Regions from separate parts of the Vibrio sp. M260121 genome, predicted to be linked through region 4. Evidence: predicted binding sites of a transcription regulator. Region 4 holds the regulator's gene; each other region holds the start of a gene.
What was found. Region 4 encodes CRP, which controls carbon source genes, mostly activating them, when cyclic AMP is high. Its sites were predicted from a motif close to TGTGANNNNNNTCACA; they were not measured.

Region 1: the regulator CRP is predicted to act here: its motif matches at 1,881-1,896, upstream of nagE (N-acetylglucosamine-specific PTS transporter subunit IIBC).
Region 2: the regulator CRP is predicted to act here: its motif matches at 2,409-2,424, upstream of QTO06_RS09255 (NupC/NupG family nucleoside CNT transporter).
Region 3: the regulator CRP is predicted to act here: its motif matches at 2,629-2,644, upstream of QTO06_RS19090 (CTP synthase).

Annotation. Positions count from the first base shown of each region.
Region 1 is NZ_JATABF010000045.1:47,973-52,179, reverse strand. Features, by position in the region: gene nagC (DNA-binding transcriptional regulator NagC) at 1-382, opposite strand, end outside; gene nagA (N-acetylglucosamine-6-phosphate deacetylase) at 385-1,521, opposite strand; gene nagE (N-acetylglucosamine-specific PTS transporter subunit IIBC) at 2,013-3,587, shown strand; gene glnS (glutamine--tRNA ligase) at 3,822-4,207, shown strand, end outside.
Region 2 is NZ_JATABF010000012.1:59,919-64,125, forward strand. Features, by position in the region: gene deoC (deoxyribose-phosphate aldolase) at 1-400, opposite strand, end outside; gene QTO06_RS09255 (NupC/NupG family nucleoside CNT transporter) at 981-2,264, opposite strand; gene QTO06_RS09260 (TatD family hydrolase) at 2,469-3,242, opposite strand; gene QTO06_RS09265 (DUF5363 family protein) at 3,229-3,396, opposite strand; gene prfC (peptide chain release factor 3) at 3,516-4,207, opposite strand, start outside.
Region 3 is NZ_JATABF010000040.1:17,557-21,763, forward strand. Features, by position in the region: gene eno (phosphopyruvate hydratase) at 1-825, opposite strand, end outside; gene QTO06_RS19090 (CTP synthase) at 904-2,544, opposite strand; gene mazG (nucleoside triphosphate pyrophosphohydrolase) at 2,696-3,493, opposite strand; gene relA (GTP diphosphokinase) at 3,698-4,207, opposite strand, start outside.
Region 4 is NZ_JATABF010000043.1:15,449-19,655, forward strand. Features, by position in the region: gene QTO06_RS19890 (hydrolase) at 1-351, shown strand, start outside; gene QTO06_RS19895 (YheU family protein) at 417-629, shown strand; gene QTO06_RS19900 (phosphoribulokinase) at 754-1,623, shown strand; gene crp (cAMP-activated global transcriptional regulator CRP) at 1,863-2,495, shown strand; gene QTO06_RS19910 (DUF1338 domain-containing protein) at 2,998-3,789, opposite strand; gene astD (succinylglutamate-semialdehyde dehydrogenase) at 4,054-4,207, opposite strand, start outside.

The sequences.
Region 1 (4,207 bases), on a different contig from region 4:
CAATCAAACCGGCGATTAAGTCAGCTTGGTTGCTGTAGTGAAGTTCGTGCTGGTCTTCTGCTAGTGCTGTGCCGCCTAGGTCATACAAGCAGAATTGCACGTAGTCACGACCTAATCGAACAGCGATAGAGTGGAAAGGTTTTACTTCAGTGGTCAGCGAGATGGCTCGGCGACCACCGGTAGAAGCTTGTTGCGCGACTTCTTTGATTAAGCCGCGCTCTAAAAGTTGGCGGGTTATTTTGGTAACACTCGCTGGGGCGAGCTGACTAACATCCGCTACCTGAATACGGGAGATTGGACCTTGTTGGTCAATCAGCCTGTATACCGCAGCGCTGTTAAGCTGTTTTACTAAATCTACATTACCAATCTGTCCGCCATTCATGCTTAATTTTGCTCGTATTGTCCGTTAACAACCGTCGCTTTTACATTGAAGTCACGATCGAAAATAGTCAGGTTAGCTACCATTCCTTTTCGAACTCGGCCTAGATGTTCCTCAACACCAATTGCGGTTGCTGGGTACAGTGTAGCCATTCGTAGAGCTTCGTCTAAAGCGATGCCTGCGTGCTCAACTGTGTTCTGAACTGCTTCAATCATAGTCAGAGCTGAGCCGCCTAGTGTGCCGTTTTCATCAACACACTTACCATCTCGGTAATATACTTTCTTACCGACAAAAATAAAGTGATCAATGTTAGCACCTGCCGGAGCTGTGGCATCCGTCACCAAAACAAGCTTTTCACCTTTGATTTTATGAGCAATTCGGATGTTTGCGTAGTCTACGTGGAAACCATCAGCAATGATGCCTGCATAAACTTCTGGTGTATCGTAAATCGCACCCACCACACCTGGTTCACGACCAACCATTGGTGTCATCGCGTTGAATAGGTGAGTCGCAAATGAGATACCTGCTTCAAAGCCTTGGCGTGCTTCTGCGTAAGTGGCGTTGGTGTGACCGATAGAAACCACGATGCCAGCTGCTTTCAAACGAGAGATGTGCTCAGGGGCATTTTGTTCTGGTGCAAGTGTAACTTTTGCGATGATGTCAGCGTTCGCGCAGATCAAGTCAATCATACCGTCGTCTGAAGGGCGGATGAAGTCAACGCTGTGAATACCTTTTTTCGCTACGTTAAGGTACGGACCTTCAAGATGCAGACCTAGCGATTGGTTTTGGTATTTGTTGTGGTACTCGCGAGCCGCTGAGATTGCAGCGCGCATGTCTTCGTCTGAAGAAGTGATAAGAGTTGGTAGGAAGCTTGTACAACCGGATTTTAGGTTAGCTTCGTGCATGATCTGCATTGTTTCTGGTGTGATTTCGTCGTTAAGCATCACACCGCCACAGCCGTTTAGCTGTAGGTCGATAAAACCAGGGCTTAGGTTAGCACCGTCCAGATCTTTAACTTCAATACCTTCTGGTAATTGAGTTACTGGCACAACTGATTGAATCTGGTCATTGTCGATGATGACAGCATGATCGGTAAGAACATCACTACCGGTATAGATTTTACAGTTACTTAGCGCGTACATAGTCAGCTAGTCCTTATAGATGAGAATTCATTTTCTGTTCCGTTATCTAACTGGCGACTCTGCGAGTCGGGCTGGTACTTAGTTTGTATCACTGAATTAGATAACGAGTCACATACAGCAAGTCGCGTTTTATCGATGTCATTATCAGAGTAACTAACTGAAAAATAATAAATGAATTAGTTTTTATGATTGTTTTCCAGAACAAAAAGTTACTGCGAATCATCTGTAGAGATACCAAAATAACACTGATTCTGTCTTGCATAAAGTACGAGAATCTTATCTCTAAAACGCCATTTTTTCGTATAATAAAATAAGTTTTATGATCTCGCTAGCAAAAACCTTCTGAATGACCAATTTCTGGTGACTATGATCACAAACAATGAGGTTTTAATTTGCGGAGCAAAATTAATATCATAAACTGGTAGCGACTAAATTGAACGACTGAAATAAGTTATTCAACAAAACATAAAATCCTATAGGGGGAACTTAAGGTGAATATTCTTGGATACGCGCAGAAGTTAGGTAAAGCTCTTATGCTTCCTATCGCAACGCTTCCAGTTGCAGCGCTTTTACTACGTTTGGGTCAGCCTGACCTTTTAGACATTGCGTTTATGGCATCTGCTGGTAACGCAATCTTTAGTCAACTACCACTACTATTCGGTCTAGGTATCGCGATCGGTCTTTCTAAAGACGGTCAAGGTGCTGCGGGTCTAGCTGGTGCAGTTGCTTACTTCGTTCTTACTGCAACAGCAGCAACAATCGATGCAAGCGTTAACATGTCATTCTTCGGCGGTATCATTGCTGGTATCATCGCTGGTCACTCTTACAACGCTTTCCACGCAACTCGTCTTCCTGAGTGGTTGGCATTCTTCTCTGGCAAACGTCTAGTACCAATCATGGCGGGTCTATTCTCGCTAGTTGCTGGTGCAATTGCTGGTGTTGTATGGCCAACAATCCAAGGCGGTCTTGACGCGCTAGCGCACGCAGTTTCTACTTCTGGTGCTATCGGTCAGTTCGTATACGGTACTCTTAACCGTGCACTTATCCCTGTAGGTCTACACCACGTACTAAACTCATACTTCTGGTTCGGTATGGGCACGTGTCAAGAAGTTCTAGTGTCTGGCGCAACTGCTGCTGGTCAAGCGCTTCCTGCTCTACAACAGCTTTGTGTTGACCCAGCTCTAGCTAAGACTCTTGTTGCTGGTCAAACTCACACATTCGAATTCGCTAACTCTGTAACTCCAGAAATCACAGCAACAGTTAAAGAAGTAACTGAAACTCTGAAATCTGGTGACCTACACCGCTTCTTCGGCGGCGATAAGAGCGCTGGTGTATTCATGAACGGTTTCTTCCCTGTAATGATGTTCGGTCTACCAGGTGCGGCACTTGCAATGTACCTAGCAGCACCAGTTGAGAAACGTAGTCAAGTTGGTGGTGCACTATTCTCAGTAGCATTCTGTTCATTCCTAACAGGTATCACTGAGCCTCTAGAGTTCATGTTCGTATTCCTAGCACCTGCTCTATACGCAATCCACGCAGTATTTACAGGTCTGTCTCTAGTACTTGCAAACATGCTTGGCACACTACACGGCTTTGGTTTCTCTGCAGGTCTAATCGACTTCGTACTGAACTACGGTCTAGCAACTAAGCCTCTAGTGCTTCTTGCTCTAGGTCTAAGCTTCGGTGCTCTATACTTCTTCACATTCAGCTTCGCAATCCGCGCTTTCAACCTGAAATCACCAGGTCGTGAAGATGACGACGAAGAAGCGTCTGCAGCTCCAGCTGGTGATGCAGCAAAAGGTGACCTAGCTCGTCAATACCTAAAAGCGCTAGGTGGTCACGATAACCTAACTTCAATCGACGCGTGTATCACTCGTCTACGTCTAACACTTAAAGACCGCTCTGTTGCTGACGAAGCTGTTCTTAAGAAACTAGGCGCGAAAGGTGTGGTTAAGCTTGGCGAAAACAACCTTCAAGTTATCCTTGGTCCTCTTGCAGAAATCGTTGCTGGTGAAATGAAAGCAATCGGTGCAGGTGAAGACCTATCAGATGTAAAACTTCCTTAATTACATCTTACTGACTCTCTATAAAGACCTCCCTCGGGAGGTCTTTTTTTGTTTGTGCGGATCTAATATGCTGCGCTTTCAAGCGAAGAAGAGAAATATTGTCGTTTTAACGACGGTTCTTGTTGTCTAATCGCTAAGAATTGTGGATCATTAGGAACAATGCACTCTGTAAACCGAGTAAGGCTACGGAGTACTGTTTTCTCTGACAATACTAATATTTTTGAGGTGCTATAGATGAGTGAAGCTGATGCTCGTCCATCAAACTTTATTCGCCAGATCATTGATAAAGATCTAGCGGATGGTAAACACACTAGCGTGCATACTCGATTCCCGCCGGAGCCGAATGGCTACCTGCACATCGGTCATGCTAAGTCTATCTGTTTGAACTTCGGTATTGCTCAGGACTACCAGGGTCAATGTAACTTACGTTTCGACGATACAAACCCTGAAAAAGAAGACATCGAATACGTTGAGTCTATCAAGAAAGATGTAAACTGGTTGGGCTTTGAGTGGGATGGTGAAGTATGTTACTCATCAAACTACTTCGACAAGCTTTACGAATATGCAATTGAATTGATTAATAAAGGCTTAGCGTACGTTGATGAGCTAAGTCCTGAGCA
Region 2 (4,207 bases), on a different contig from region 4:
GAAGAATGTCACCACAAGCTTCTTTACATTGCTTAACTAGTTCGAAGCCAACTTTCTCATCACCCGCCATTAGAGCGCGGTATGGGAAAACTACGTCTACTTCGTCTGCACCGTAAGCAACCGCCGCTTTTGTTTCAGCAACTGCGATTTCGATGTCGTCGTTACCGTGTGGGAAGTTCGTTACCGTTGCGATACGAACTTCTGGCGTACCTTGCTCACGAAGTGTCTTCTTAGCAATAGGAATAAAGCGAGGGTAAATACAGATTGCAGCTGTGTTGCCTACTGCTGATTTCGCGTCATGACATAGTGAGATCACTTTTGCATCAGTGTCATCATCATTTAGCGTAGTAAGGTCCATAAGTTTCAGTGCACGTAGCGCTGCTGCTTTTAAATCGCTCATTTCTATCTCCGATCAATATTCAAAAAATTCACTACTCAGCTTCACATCGCTTCTCTAACTATAATCAACAAGTAGAGACAGTGTGAGATTTTAGCTAAGCAGTCTATTAATGAACGGACTTGGTTCCCTGAAGACTCGGCATATACTGCGAAAAATCATATACCAATTGCTATCCTTGTCACCGCACAGTACCAGTTTGGCCTATGGCACAACAATCTATGATTGCGGTGTCTTTAATATCACATCAAACAATAAAACGCTTGTGAGATTTGATATTGCAGGGCAATTCATTTGCCCACCGAGTATGTAGTATTCACTCTGTGATTAAGTGGTCATCATAACCACGAATTCGTGATTACTACATTATAGAGTTTCACCGCAAAACTGTAGCACCAAATAGAGCGCAAACGGTTTGTATCTCAAAATTTCCCAGCCCCTATTCCACCGACTGCGTAAGCTACTCACGTAGACCTACGTGCGGTTAATTTTTTAGGCCCGAAAAACGAAAAATGCCCCGCAGCAATCTCTTGCTACAGGGCATGATTTAAAACGGCGTCTATATATTAAGAACCGATTCTAATTAAAGTGCTGCAAGGCTAAGGCAGAAGCCTGCAATAGTCGCTGCCATTAGGTTAGACAACGTACCAGCAAGAACTGCTTTAATACCCATGCGAGCGATATCTGAACGACGGTTTGGTGCAAGGCTACCTAGACCACCAAGTAGAATCGCGATAGAAGAAAGGTTCGCGAAACCACATAGTGCGAATGAGATGATAGCTGTAGTCTTCTCAGACATTACTTCACCAGTTGCCGCAACAACTTGAGCGCCTTCACCTAGGTAAGGTGTGAAGTTCAAGTATGCAACGAATTCGTTGATTACTAGTTTCTGACCGATGAATGAACCAGCAACAACTGCTTCGTCCCATGGAACACCGATTAGGAATGCTAGTGGAGAGAACGCGTAACCTAGGATTAGTTCTAGTGTTAGTTCAGGCATACCGAACCAACCACCGATGCCACCTAGCATACCGTTAACAAGAGCAATAAGACCTACGAACGCGATTAGCATTGCACCAACGTTTAGTGCAAGTTGTAGACCAGAAGCCGCACCGCCCGCTGCTGCGTCGATTACGTTAGCTGGTTTGTCGTCGCCACCGTCCATTGCTTCTTCGATGTCTTCGTGAGGCTGGTCAGTCTCTGGGTGAAGAATCTTAGCGAATAGTAGACCACCAGGTGCTGCCATGAATGACGCTGCTACTAGGTACTCTAGTGGAACACCCATTGAGGCGTAACCTGCTAGTACACCACCAGCTACAGATGCTAGACCACCACACATTACCGCGAATAGCTCAGATTGAGTCATTTTTGGTACGAATGGACGAACAACTAGAGGTGCTTCAGTTTGACCTACGAAAATGTTAGCAGCTGCAGACATTGATTCCGCACGAGAAGTGCCAAGCGCTTTTTGTAGTGCACCACCAAGAATCTTGATAACCCACTGCATTACGCCAATGTAGTAAAGAACTGAAATCAGTGCAGAGAAGAAGATCAGTGTAGGAAGAACGCGGAATGCGAAGATGAAGCCGCCGCCGCCGAATACTTCGAACATCTTGTCAGAAACAAGACCACCGAATAGGAAAGATGAACCATCGTTACCGTAGTTGATAACGTTAGAAACACCAGTAGAGAAACCGTTTAGTAGATCACGGCCCCAAGGTACGTAAAGAACAAATGCACCAAGGATGAATTGGATAGCAAATGCGCCACCCACAGTTCTAAAGTTGATAGCTTTGCGGTTAGATGAGAATGCAAATGCAATAGCAAGAAGCACTACCATACCGACTAGGCTCATAAACAGGCTCATAGTTTATGACTTCCTTATAAGTTATTTATTGGCGTGTTACAAAATGGAGCTATAAAGCGGGGGCAATTATACTCATGCAGAATCAATTAAAGTAATGCCACCCTCACACTTTCTTATAAGATTCATCATTGATTCACTCCCGTTTGTGAGTTATCTCACAATAAGCAGGAAAACGTTTTCGCTTTTAAACACCATCTTTAGATTTTATTCACATATAAAGAAGGCCGAATTGCTATTTTCCCATAGCTGAGAGGCAATCGATTGCTTACTTTCTGTGCGCAACAGAGCCAGCTCATTCAATACATGAATCAGTTTTGAAGGGTGATTAGGCTCGCCCTGATAGCCAATTATAGGCATATCCGGAGCGTCTGTTTCTAAAACGATATTCTCAAGTGATAATCTTTGAATCGCGTCGCGAGTTTTATTCGCTCGTGGGTAGGTAATTGTGCCCCCAACTCCGATAAGAAAACCTAATCGAACCCATTCCATTGCTTGCTGATAACTGCCAGAGAACGCATGCAATACGCCACCTTTAGGAAGCTTGGCTGCTTTGACTAGTTGGATGAGACGATTATGTGCTTTTCGGCTGTGTAAAATAACGGGCAGATCGAACCGTCTTGCCAGTTCGAATTGCAACTCAAGCGCCTGCTCTTGAAGCTCGACAGGCACATCTATTGCGAAGTCCAAACCGCACTCCCCTATCGCGACGCATTGTCGGTGGGACGAGGAAAGTAACGATTCCAGCTCTGGGGCAAACTGCTCAAACTCTTGTTGTAGAAAATAGGGGTGAAAACCCAACGCGTAATAAAGGTGAGAGTATTGATTAGCCAACTCTTGAATACGAACCCAGTTACTCGGTCCGACAGAAGGAATCAAGATACGCTCGACCCCTTGCTCACGAGCGAGGTCAACTTGGTGAGCAAAATCCTCTTGAAACACATCAAAGTCGAAATGGCAGTGGGTATCAAACAGCTTCATTGTTCGGTTTCTCTTGCTCTGCTTTTTCAGCAGGCTCGTCTTCATGAACTGGGTCTTGTTTATACGGCACACAACTGCGCTTTTGATCAGGCGTCAGCCCCATCTCTTTACACCAATCGTCGTAACGCTTGAGTCCTTTCTTAAACCAGTTCATCGCACACCCTTTTTAGCCAATAGAATTCGCATTGCGCCAATAAAAAACCGCCGTTAGCTAAGTGTATAGCTAACGGCGGCTTATGATCTAGTACGCGATATAAAGCGAGTTAGATTCGATTAGTGCTCACGAGTTGCACGGAAATCGATATCTGGGAAACGCTCTTGCGCTAGGTTTAGGTTAACCATAGTTGGCGCGATGTACGTTAGGTTATCACCACCATCCAGTGCTAGGTTAGTTTGGTTCTTACGTTGGAACTCATCCAGTTTCTTCGCATCGCCACACTCAACCCAACGCGCAGTTGCTACGTTAACGCCTTCGTAAATCGCTTCAACGTTGTATTCTGACTTCAAGCGAGCCACAACCACGTCAAACTGAAGCACACCAACCGCACCAACGATCAGATCGTTGTTTTGCAGTGGACGGAATACCTGTACCGCACCTTCTTCAGAAAGCTGAACCAGACCTTTCAGTAGCTGTTTCTGTTTCAGTGGATCTTTTAGACGAATACGACGGAACAGTTCCGGAGCGAAGTTTGGAATACCCGAGAACTTCAGCGCTTCACCTTGAGTGAAGGTATCACCAATTTGGATAGTACCGTGGTTGTGTAGACCAATGATGTCACCCGCGTAAGCGTGTTCTGCACGAGAACGGTCACCCGCCATAAAGGTAACCGCATCTGAGATACTTACTTGCTTGCCAAGACGAACGTGGTTCATCTTCATGCCTTGTGTGTAAGTACCCGATACGATACGCATGAATGCGATACGGTCACGGTGTTTTGGATCCATGTTTGCTTGGATCTTAAATA
Region 3 (4,207 bases), on a different contig from region 4:
GTTGAACTCTTCAGAAGTGAAAGTTTTACCTTCGCCTTTCATGTTGTAGATGCCAGCTTCTTTGTCGAAGAACTCAGATGCAGCACAGTCCATAGCTAGAGTAACGTCTTTACCTAGTTCGTAACCAGCAGCTGCAACAGCTTCTGCGATAACTTCTAGAGCTTCAGCGTTAGACTTAAGGTTTGGAGCGAAACCACCTTCGTCACCAACTGCAGTGCTGTAGCCTTTAGACTTAAGAACTTTAGCTAGGTTGTGGAATACTTCTGCACCGATACGTAGACCTTCTTTAAGAGTCTTAGCGCCAACTGGTTGGATCATGAACTCTTGGATGTCAACGTTGTTGTCTGCGTGCTCACCACCGTTGATGATGTTCATCATTGGTAGAGGCATAGAGAACTGACCAGCTGTGCCGTTTAGCTCAGCGATGTGCTCGTATAGAGGCATGCCTTTAGCTGCTGCAGCAGCTTTAGCGTTTGCTAGAGAAACAGCTAGGATAGCGTTCGCACCGAACTTAGATTTGTTTTCAGTGCCGTCTAGTTCGATCATTACTGCGTCGATTGCAGCTTGGTCTTTAGCGTCTTTGCCAACTAGAGCTTCAGCGATTGCGCCGTTTACAGCTTCAACAGCTTTAAGAACACCTTTACCTAGGAAACGTGCTTTGTCACCGTCACGTAGCTCAAGAGCTTCGCGAGAACCAGTAGATGCGCCAGATGGAGCTGCTGCCATACCTACGAAACCGCCTTCTAGGTGTACTTCAGCTTCTACAGTTGGGTTACCACGTGAGTCGATGATTTCACGACCTAGAACTTTAACGATCTTAGACATTAATGTTTCCTCTCGTTTCAAATATAAATGTCAATTTTAAAGGGCAGCAGCACAACCTTCGCCGCTGCCCGTATCCTTTTACTTCTCGAATTCGCCGCGAGCGTTTTGGCCAGCAGCTTTAACGAAACCTGCGAATAGTGGGTGACCATCGCGAGGCGTCGAGGTGAATTCTGGGTGGAATTGAGCCGCTACAAACCATGGGTGAGCTGGGTTCTCAATCATTTCCACTAGTTTCTTATCCGCTGATAGGCCAGATACTTTCAGACCTGCTTTTTCGATTTGCGGACGAAGAACGTTGTTTACTTCGTAACGGTGACGGTGACGTTCGTGAACTGTCGCGCTACCGTATAGTTCACGAGCTTTCGTCCCTTTCTCTAGGTGACATAGCTGTGAACCAAGACGCATCGTACCACCTAGGTCAGACGTTTCAGTACGTTCTTCAACTTTACCTTCGCCGTCTACCCATTCCGTGATCAAACCTACCACAGGGTACTTAGTGTCTTTGTTAAATTCTGTTGAATGTGCACCTTCCATACCCGCTACGTTGCGCGCGTATTCGATCAGTGCTACTTGCATGCCTAGACAGATACCTAGGTAAGGTACTTTGTTTTCACGAGCGTATTGTGCTGCGCGAATCTTACCTTCGATACCACGGTCACCGAAGCCACCAGGTACTAGGATTGCATCTAGACCTTCAAGTACTTCTACGCCTTTCGTCTCAACATCTTGAGAGTCTACATATTTAATTGTGACGTTTAGACGGTTTTTCAAGCCTGCGTGTTTAAGTGCTTCGTTTACTGACTTGTAAGCATCTGGTAGTTCGATGTATTTACCGACCATACCGATAGTTACTTCGCCAGTTGGGTTCGCTTCTTCATAGATAACCTGTTCCCATTCAGACAGGTCAGCTTCTGGCGCGTTGATACCAAAGCGAGCACAAACTAGGTCATCTAGACCTTGAGACTTAACAAGTTGAGGGATCTTGTAGATAGAATCTACGTCCTTCATTGAGATAACTGCTTTTTCTTGTACGTTACAGAAAAGAGCGATTTTCTTACGCTCGTTCGCTGGGATCATACGATCAGAGCGGCAAACAAGAATATCTGGTTGGATACCGATAGATAGCAGCTCTTTAACAGAGTGCTGAGTTGGCTTAGTTTTCACTTCACCAGCAGCGGCTAGGTAAGGAACTAGCGTTAGGTGCATGAACATTGCGCGCTCACGACCTAGTTCTACAGCAAGCTGACGGATAGCTTCCATAAATGGTAGTGATTCGATATCACCTACCGTACCACCGACTTCAACGATAGCAACATCATGGCCTTCAGAACCTGCAATTACGCGGTCTTTGATAGCGTTAGTGATGTGAGGGATAACCTGAATGGTTGCACCTAGGTAATCGCCGCGACGTTCTTTACGTAGTACGTCTGCATAAACACGACCAGCAGTGAAGTTGTTACGCTTAGTCATCTTGGTGCGGATGAAACGCTCGTAGTGACCAAGGTCAAGGTCAGTCTCTGCGCCATCTTCCGTAACGAACACTTCACCGTGTTGAGTTGGGCTCATTGTGCCTGGATCAACGTTGATGTAAGGGTCAAGCTTCATCATAGTCACTTTAAGACCACGAGCTTCTAGAATAGCTGCAAGAGATGCTGCTGCAATACCTTTACCTAGAGAGGATACAACCCCGCCAGTAACAAAAATGTAATTTGTCGTCATGTTTAACCTGAAATTGGTTGAATGAGGGAAATGGAGTGCTTCTGGACGGGACGTAAATATACCAGAAGCTCCTAACCGCCACAACGTGAAATCTATCACACCGTAATTTTTTATTTTTTGCTTCAAATCAAAGTCGAGTATTCATGCAATTTCAGCTTCGCTCTTCTCGTTTCACTTCATCCCACATGGAATCGAGTTCATCTAGAGTAAAGTCTGTCAGCTGTTTACCGTGCGCTGCAACTTTAGTTTCCACGCCTTTAAAGCGTTTCGAGAACTTTAAGTTGGCTTTTGCCAGTGCCACTTCAGGGTCTTTCCCTAGGTGACGAGACAGGTTCACGGTAGCAAATAAAAGATCGCCTAATTCGAGTTCAACTTTCTCCTCATCCGGAGTAATTTGAAGCACTTCTTCCATTACCTCTTCAATTTCTTCCTGCACTTTTCCGACAACGGGACCAAGCGAGTCCCAATCAAAGCCGAATTTTGCGCACTTTTTCTGGATCTTTGTAGCACGCGAAAGCGCAGGTAGAGAGTTTGGTATTGAGTCTAGGATACTTTCTTCAGCTTTGCCTAATTGTGCTTTCTCTTTGGCTTTTTCCGCTTCCCAGTTGGCGTTAATCGCTTCTTCAGAATCGAATTCTACTTCTGAAAAAACATGCGGGTGACGACGCGTCAGCTTCTCGTTAACGGTTTCCACCACATCAGAAAACTCGAACAATCCCTGCTCTTTCGCCATTTGGCTGTAGAAAATCACTTGGAACAATAAGTCCCCCAACTCTTCTTGCAAGTTCGACCAATCGCGGTTTTGAATCGCATCCACCACTTCGTAGGTTTCTTCAATAGTGTGAGGAACAATGGTGTCGAAGGTCTGCTTTAAGTCCCAAGGGCAACCGCTTTCTGGGTCACGCAACTTCGCCATGATTTGTTCTAACTGTTCAATTGGATGACTCATTTTCTGTTCCTTTAAACCTTTCTATCTAAAGAAAAAGGTGAGTAGCCAAAACCACTCACCTTTGTTATATGTTGATCAATTCTCTAAATAATTGAAGCTGTAGCTAGGCGGCAAGCGAGCGAGACTCCTGAGCATAGCCTGCCTATGTGATGGAGCGAGTGAGCGTAGGCAACAACGCTATCAGCTTCAAGTATGACGAGAATTTTAGCCTAAGCGCTTCACCGACATCACATCCTTGATCTGCTCAACACGTTTCGAAACGCGTGAGAACACCTCAAGGTTGGTCACTTCAAGGTCAAAGTCCATGATCGACATTTGCGTGCGGTAATCGACGCGACTCTTCATGCTGGTGACTTTGATTTTCTCGTTCGCAAATAGCGTTGTGATGTCTTTTAGTAGACCACCACGCTCCATCGCTTCAACACGAACCGTCAAGATGTAAGAGCCGACAAAGCCGCTCCCCCAGACGGTATCAATGATACGTTCTGGTGCGTGATGACGAAGTTCTTCTAGTTGCTCACAGTCACTACGGTGCACCGAAATACCACGACCTTGAGTGATGTAACCTGAGATCTCATCACCTGGGATCGGCTGACAACAGCGCGCTAGGTGTGTCATTAGGTTATCGACACCTTCTACCACAACCGCATCTTTCTTCGGACGACTTTGTGCTGGCGCGCGATTTTCTGCTTCTTGCAGTTTTTCTAGCGCTTG
Region 4 (4,207 bases):
GTGACTCGTTTGTATGAATTTGATGACTTGATCACTGCTCCTCTGCATGGTTTTAAAGACGCGCAAGATTATTACGATCAATGTTCAGGCTTAAGTAAGTTGCAACAGATCACCTTGCCAACCTTGATCATCCACGCCAAAGACGATCCGTTTATGACCGAAGAGGTTATCCCAAAATTCGTATTGCCAGACAATATCGATTACCGACTTTATGAACATGGTGGACACGTTGGCTTCCTGACGGGCACAGCATTAAAACCTAAATTCTGGTTAGAAGAAGCCCTGCCGGCTTATTACGAAAGTATCGCCGCTGACTACCTTTCTGCTGTATCCGTACCGCGAACACAGTAAACTACTAGGCGTGCCAGACAGAACGCTTCTGCACGTACTAAACATCATAAAAGTTTGAGGTATTTATGATCATTCCATGGCAAGACATTGCGCCAGAGACACTAGAAAACCTGATCCGCGAATTCGTGCTACGTGAAGGCACCGACTACGGCTCAGTGGAAGTTTCATTGCAGAGTAAAATCGATCAGGTCAAATCCCAATTAGAGAAAGGCGAAGCGGTCATCGTATTTTCTGAGCTTCATGAAACGGTTGATATCCAACTAAAAGCAAAGTTTTAGACCCTTCACATTTTACCGTATCCCACTCGATGACAAGGGCTTGTTACATGCTATAGTGGGTTATCGACCGTGCAGCATACGTGTGCTGCACTTTACAGGTAAGTAATTTTCGACAAGGTTTGTCATGTCAGCGAAACACCCAATCATTGCGGTTACTGGTTCGTCCGGTGCCGGCACAACCACCACTTCTGAAGCCTTCCGTAAGATGTTCAATATGATGAACGTCAAACCAGCGTGGGTTGAAGGTGACAGCTTCCACCGCTTTACACGTCCAGAGATGGATGTCGAAATCCGCAAAGCGCGTGAGCAAGGCAAGCACATCAGCTACTTTGGTCCACAAGCCAATGACTTTCCGGGGCTAGAAGAGTTCTTCCGTAAGTTCGGTGAAGATGGTACTGGCAGCGTGCGCCGCTATCTGCACACTTTTGATGAAGCCGTTCCATACAACCAAATGCCGGGCACCTTTACGCCTTGGCAAGATCTGCCAGAAAACAGCGATGTGCTGTTCTACGAAGGTTTACACGGTGGCGTGGTAGATGGTGATGTCAATGTGGCGCGTCACGTCGATTTTCTGATTGGCATGGTGCCGATTGTGAACTTGGAATGGATCCAAAAGTTTGTTCGTGACACGCGCGATCGTGGTCATTCAAGAGAAGCGGTGATGGATTCGATCGTGCGCTCGATGGACGATTACCTAAACTACATTACCCCGCAATTTTCTCGCACACATATCAACTTTCAGCGCGTACCGACCGTCGACACTTCTAACCCACTTAACGCCAAAGGCATCCCAAGTTTGGATGAGAGTTTTGTGGTGATCCGCCTACGCGGTATCAAGAATGTCGACTTCCCGTATTTGCTGGCGATGATTGATGGCTCATTCATGTCTCGCCATAACACCATTGTGGTTCCTGGCGGCAAGATGAGCTTTGCAATGGAGCTCATAGTAAGGCCGATTCTGCAACAGCTCATCGAAACAGGGAAAATTGGCTAAAAACCTCCCTACCGGAGTGTTTACTTTTCATACCGTGATCATGTGCACAGTTTTGCTTACAAAATCTCAATCATGGCACGATTAAAATCAAGAAATCGTTTTCGAAAAAGGATACTATTTCTAACCGAAACACAAGAGAGCTTGCAGCATATAAAAAGTGCTCTTATTCTAGTAGGCCAATTCAGGCTTAGCTAAAATATGGATAGCGCAAGCGTACCCTGCAGAGGAAGTGAGATATTATGGTTCTAGGTAAACCTCAAACCGACCCAACATTAGAGTGGTTTCTTTCACACTGTCATATTCATAAGTACCCATCAAAAAGCACGCTAATTCACGCGGGCGAAAAAGCAGAGACTTTGTACTACATCGTTAAAGGTTCTGTTGCGGTTCTTATCAAAGACGAAGAAGGTAAGGAAATGATCCTTTCTTACCTAAACCAGGGCGACTTCATTGGTGAACTTGGTCTATTCGAAGAAGACCAAGAGCGTACAGCTTGGGTTCGCGCTAAATCTCCTTGTGAAGTGGCAGAGATTTCTTTCAAGAAATTCCGTCAACTTATCCAAGTTAACCCAGACATCCTAATGCGTCTTTCGGCGCAAATGGCTCGTCGTCTACAAGTTACTAGCCAAAAAGTGGGTGACCTAGCGTTCCTAGACGTAACTGGTCGTATCGCTCAGACTCTTCTGAACCTTGCTAAACAACCAGATGCGATGACGCACCCAGACGGCATGCAAATCAAGATCACTCGTCAAGAAATCGGTCAAATTGTTGGCTGTTCTCGTGAGACAGTAGGCCGTATCTTGAAGATGCTAGAAGAGCAGAACCTAATTTCTGCGCACGGTAAAACTATCGTTGTTTACGGGACTCGTTAATCTCGATTAACGTTTAAAAAATTTAAAAGCCACCAAATGCAAGTTTGGTGGCTTTTTTGTTTTTAAGAGACAAGAACGGAAAACAAAGAATCGAGAACTGGGAACGCTGCGCTTCGGGATCGGACTTCGTCCTTTGAAATGAAAAGACAAAGAACCGAGAATCGGGAACACTGCGTTCCGAGAGCGGACTTCGTCCTTCGGGATTAAGCCCTCTCAGATTTCGAGTTTTCAACTCTCCCAAAACGAAGCTTTTCCGACTCCACAGGTCATAGCCCGTTCTGATATCCCAACAAACTCCAACCATAGAAGCAGAAACATTCAGCTTTTCAGAGTGTAAACTCTCTCGAAGCGAAGCATTCCTGCATCCATAGGCTGCAGCCCGTTCTCATGTCCCAACAAACTCCAACCTTCAAAGCTGAAACCTTCAACATTCCAGAGTGCAAACTCTCTCGAAGCGAAGCGTTTCCGCATCTAGAGGGCGTAGCCCGTTCTCGCCTCTTCTTTACCCGTTGGTGCTTTCGAAAATCTTATCTGCTGATGCCGCTACAAATCCTGGGTACAACTCACCGTTATCCATTGGGTAGCGCTTAGCAAACTCGTAGAAGCCTCCAGGAATCACCTCAACGCCTTCAGTAAAGGTCACTGGCACTTTGTCTGCCATGGTCGATGATTGCTCTAGTAACACCTCTGGCGTGCCTTTTACTTCACCGCCATTCTCGTTGATGGTGAACCCTACTGTACGTAGGTGGTCGTTCACTTGCTTTACTTCTTGATGCTGGTTGAGTTGATTCACACTCACTGTGAAGTGGTTCGCTCCGTAACCGTGCGCAGCAAGCCAAGAAGCGTATTCACTCTCTTTCGCCAAAGTTTGGAAGTCAGCGTAGCTGAGGTTCCACAAACGTCCGCCGTATAAGAAATCACTGCCGGTCAGTTTAGAAGCATCAACCTGCTCTACCAGCTTATGAACAATGGCTTGAAGCTCTGGTGAACACTCATCCACTTTCAATTCACTGATGAAGACTTTTGGTTGTTTCGGATCTGGGTGCTCAAAATGTTTTGCCACCAGCTTTTTGCTTTCAAATACGTAGTCACCACAGGCTTTGTAACCCACCGCTAGGAATGGCTTCGCTAACGTTTTAATGCCTAGGGGAGCGACATTAAACGTACGTAGCGCAATATGGTCATTAATCAGAGGCTCATCTTCTTGAAGAAGTTGATGGACTTTAGCAGCGGAAGGGCAAAGACGTTGAATGTAGTCTTGCCATAGCGATTCAAATAACACATCGGGCGTCATAACGACTCCTTGTTATGAAATGTAGAGTTAGGGGTAAGAGGAAGTTGACCGCTCGTTCACAGCCCTAAAGCTGTCCAGAATCACGAACGAGCGGCCATCAACCTGTGACGGTATGTGTGGCATAAGTGCCAGTCAGTCAACACGCTCTGGAGAGTCTTAAGCTCGCCTTTGGCGTTTGCCAGCGCGATTACCAGAATCCTAACTTGGTAAATAGCTCCGGCAGAGAGAAGCGGCGATACTTGGTCACCGCTTCGTATTTCTCTATTACAGGCTTACACCTGGGCTCAATGTTGCAGGCAAGACCGTCTCTTGTCCTTCCATTGATGCCATTGGGTACGCACAGTAGTCTGCTGCGTAGTAAGCACTTGGACGTAGGTTACCTGAGGCACCCGGACCACCAAATGGCGCATCACCACTT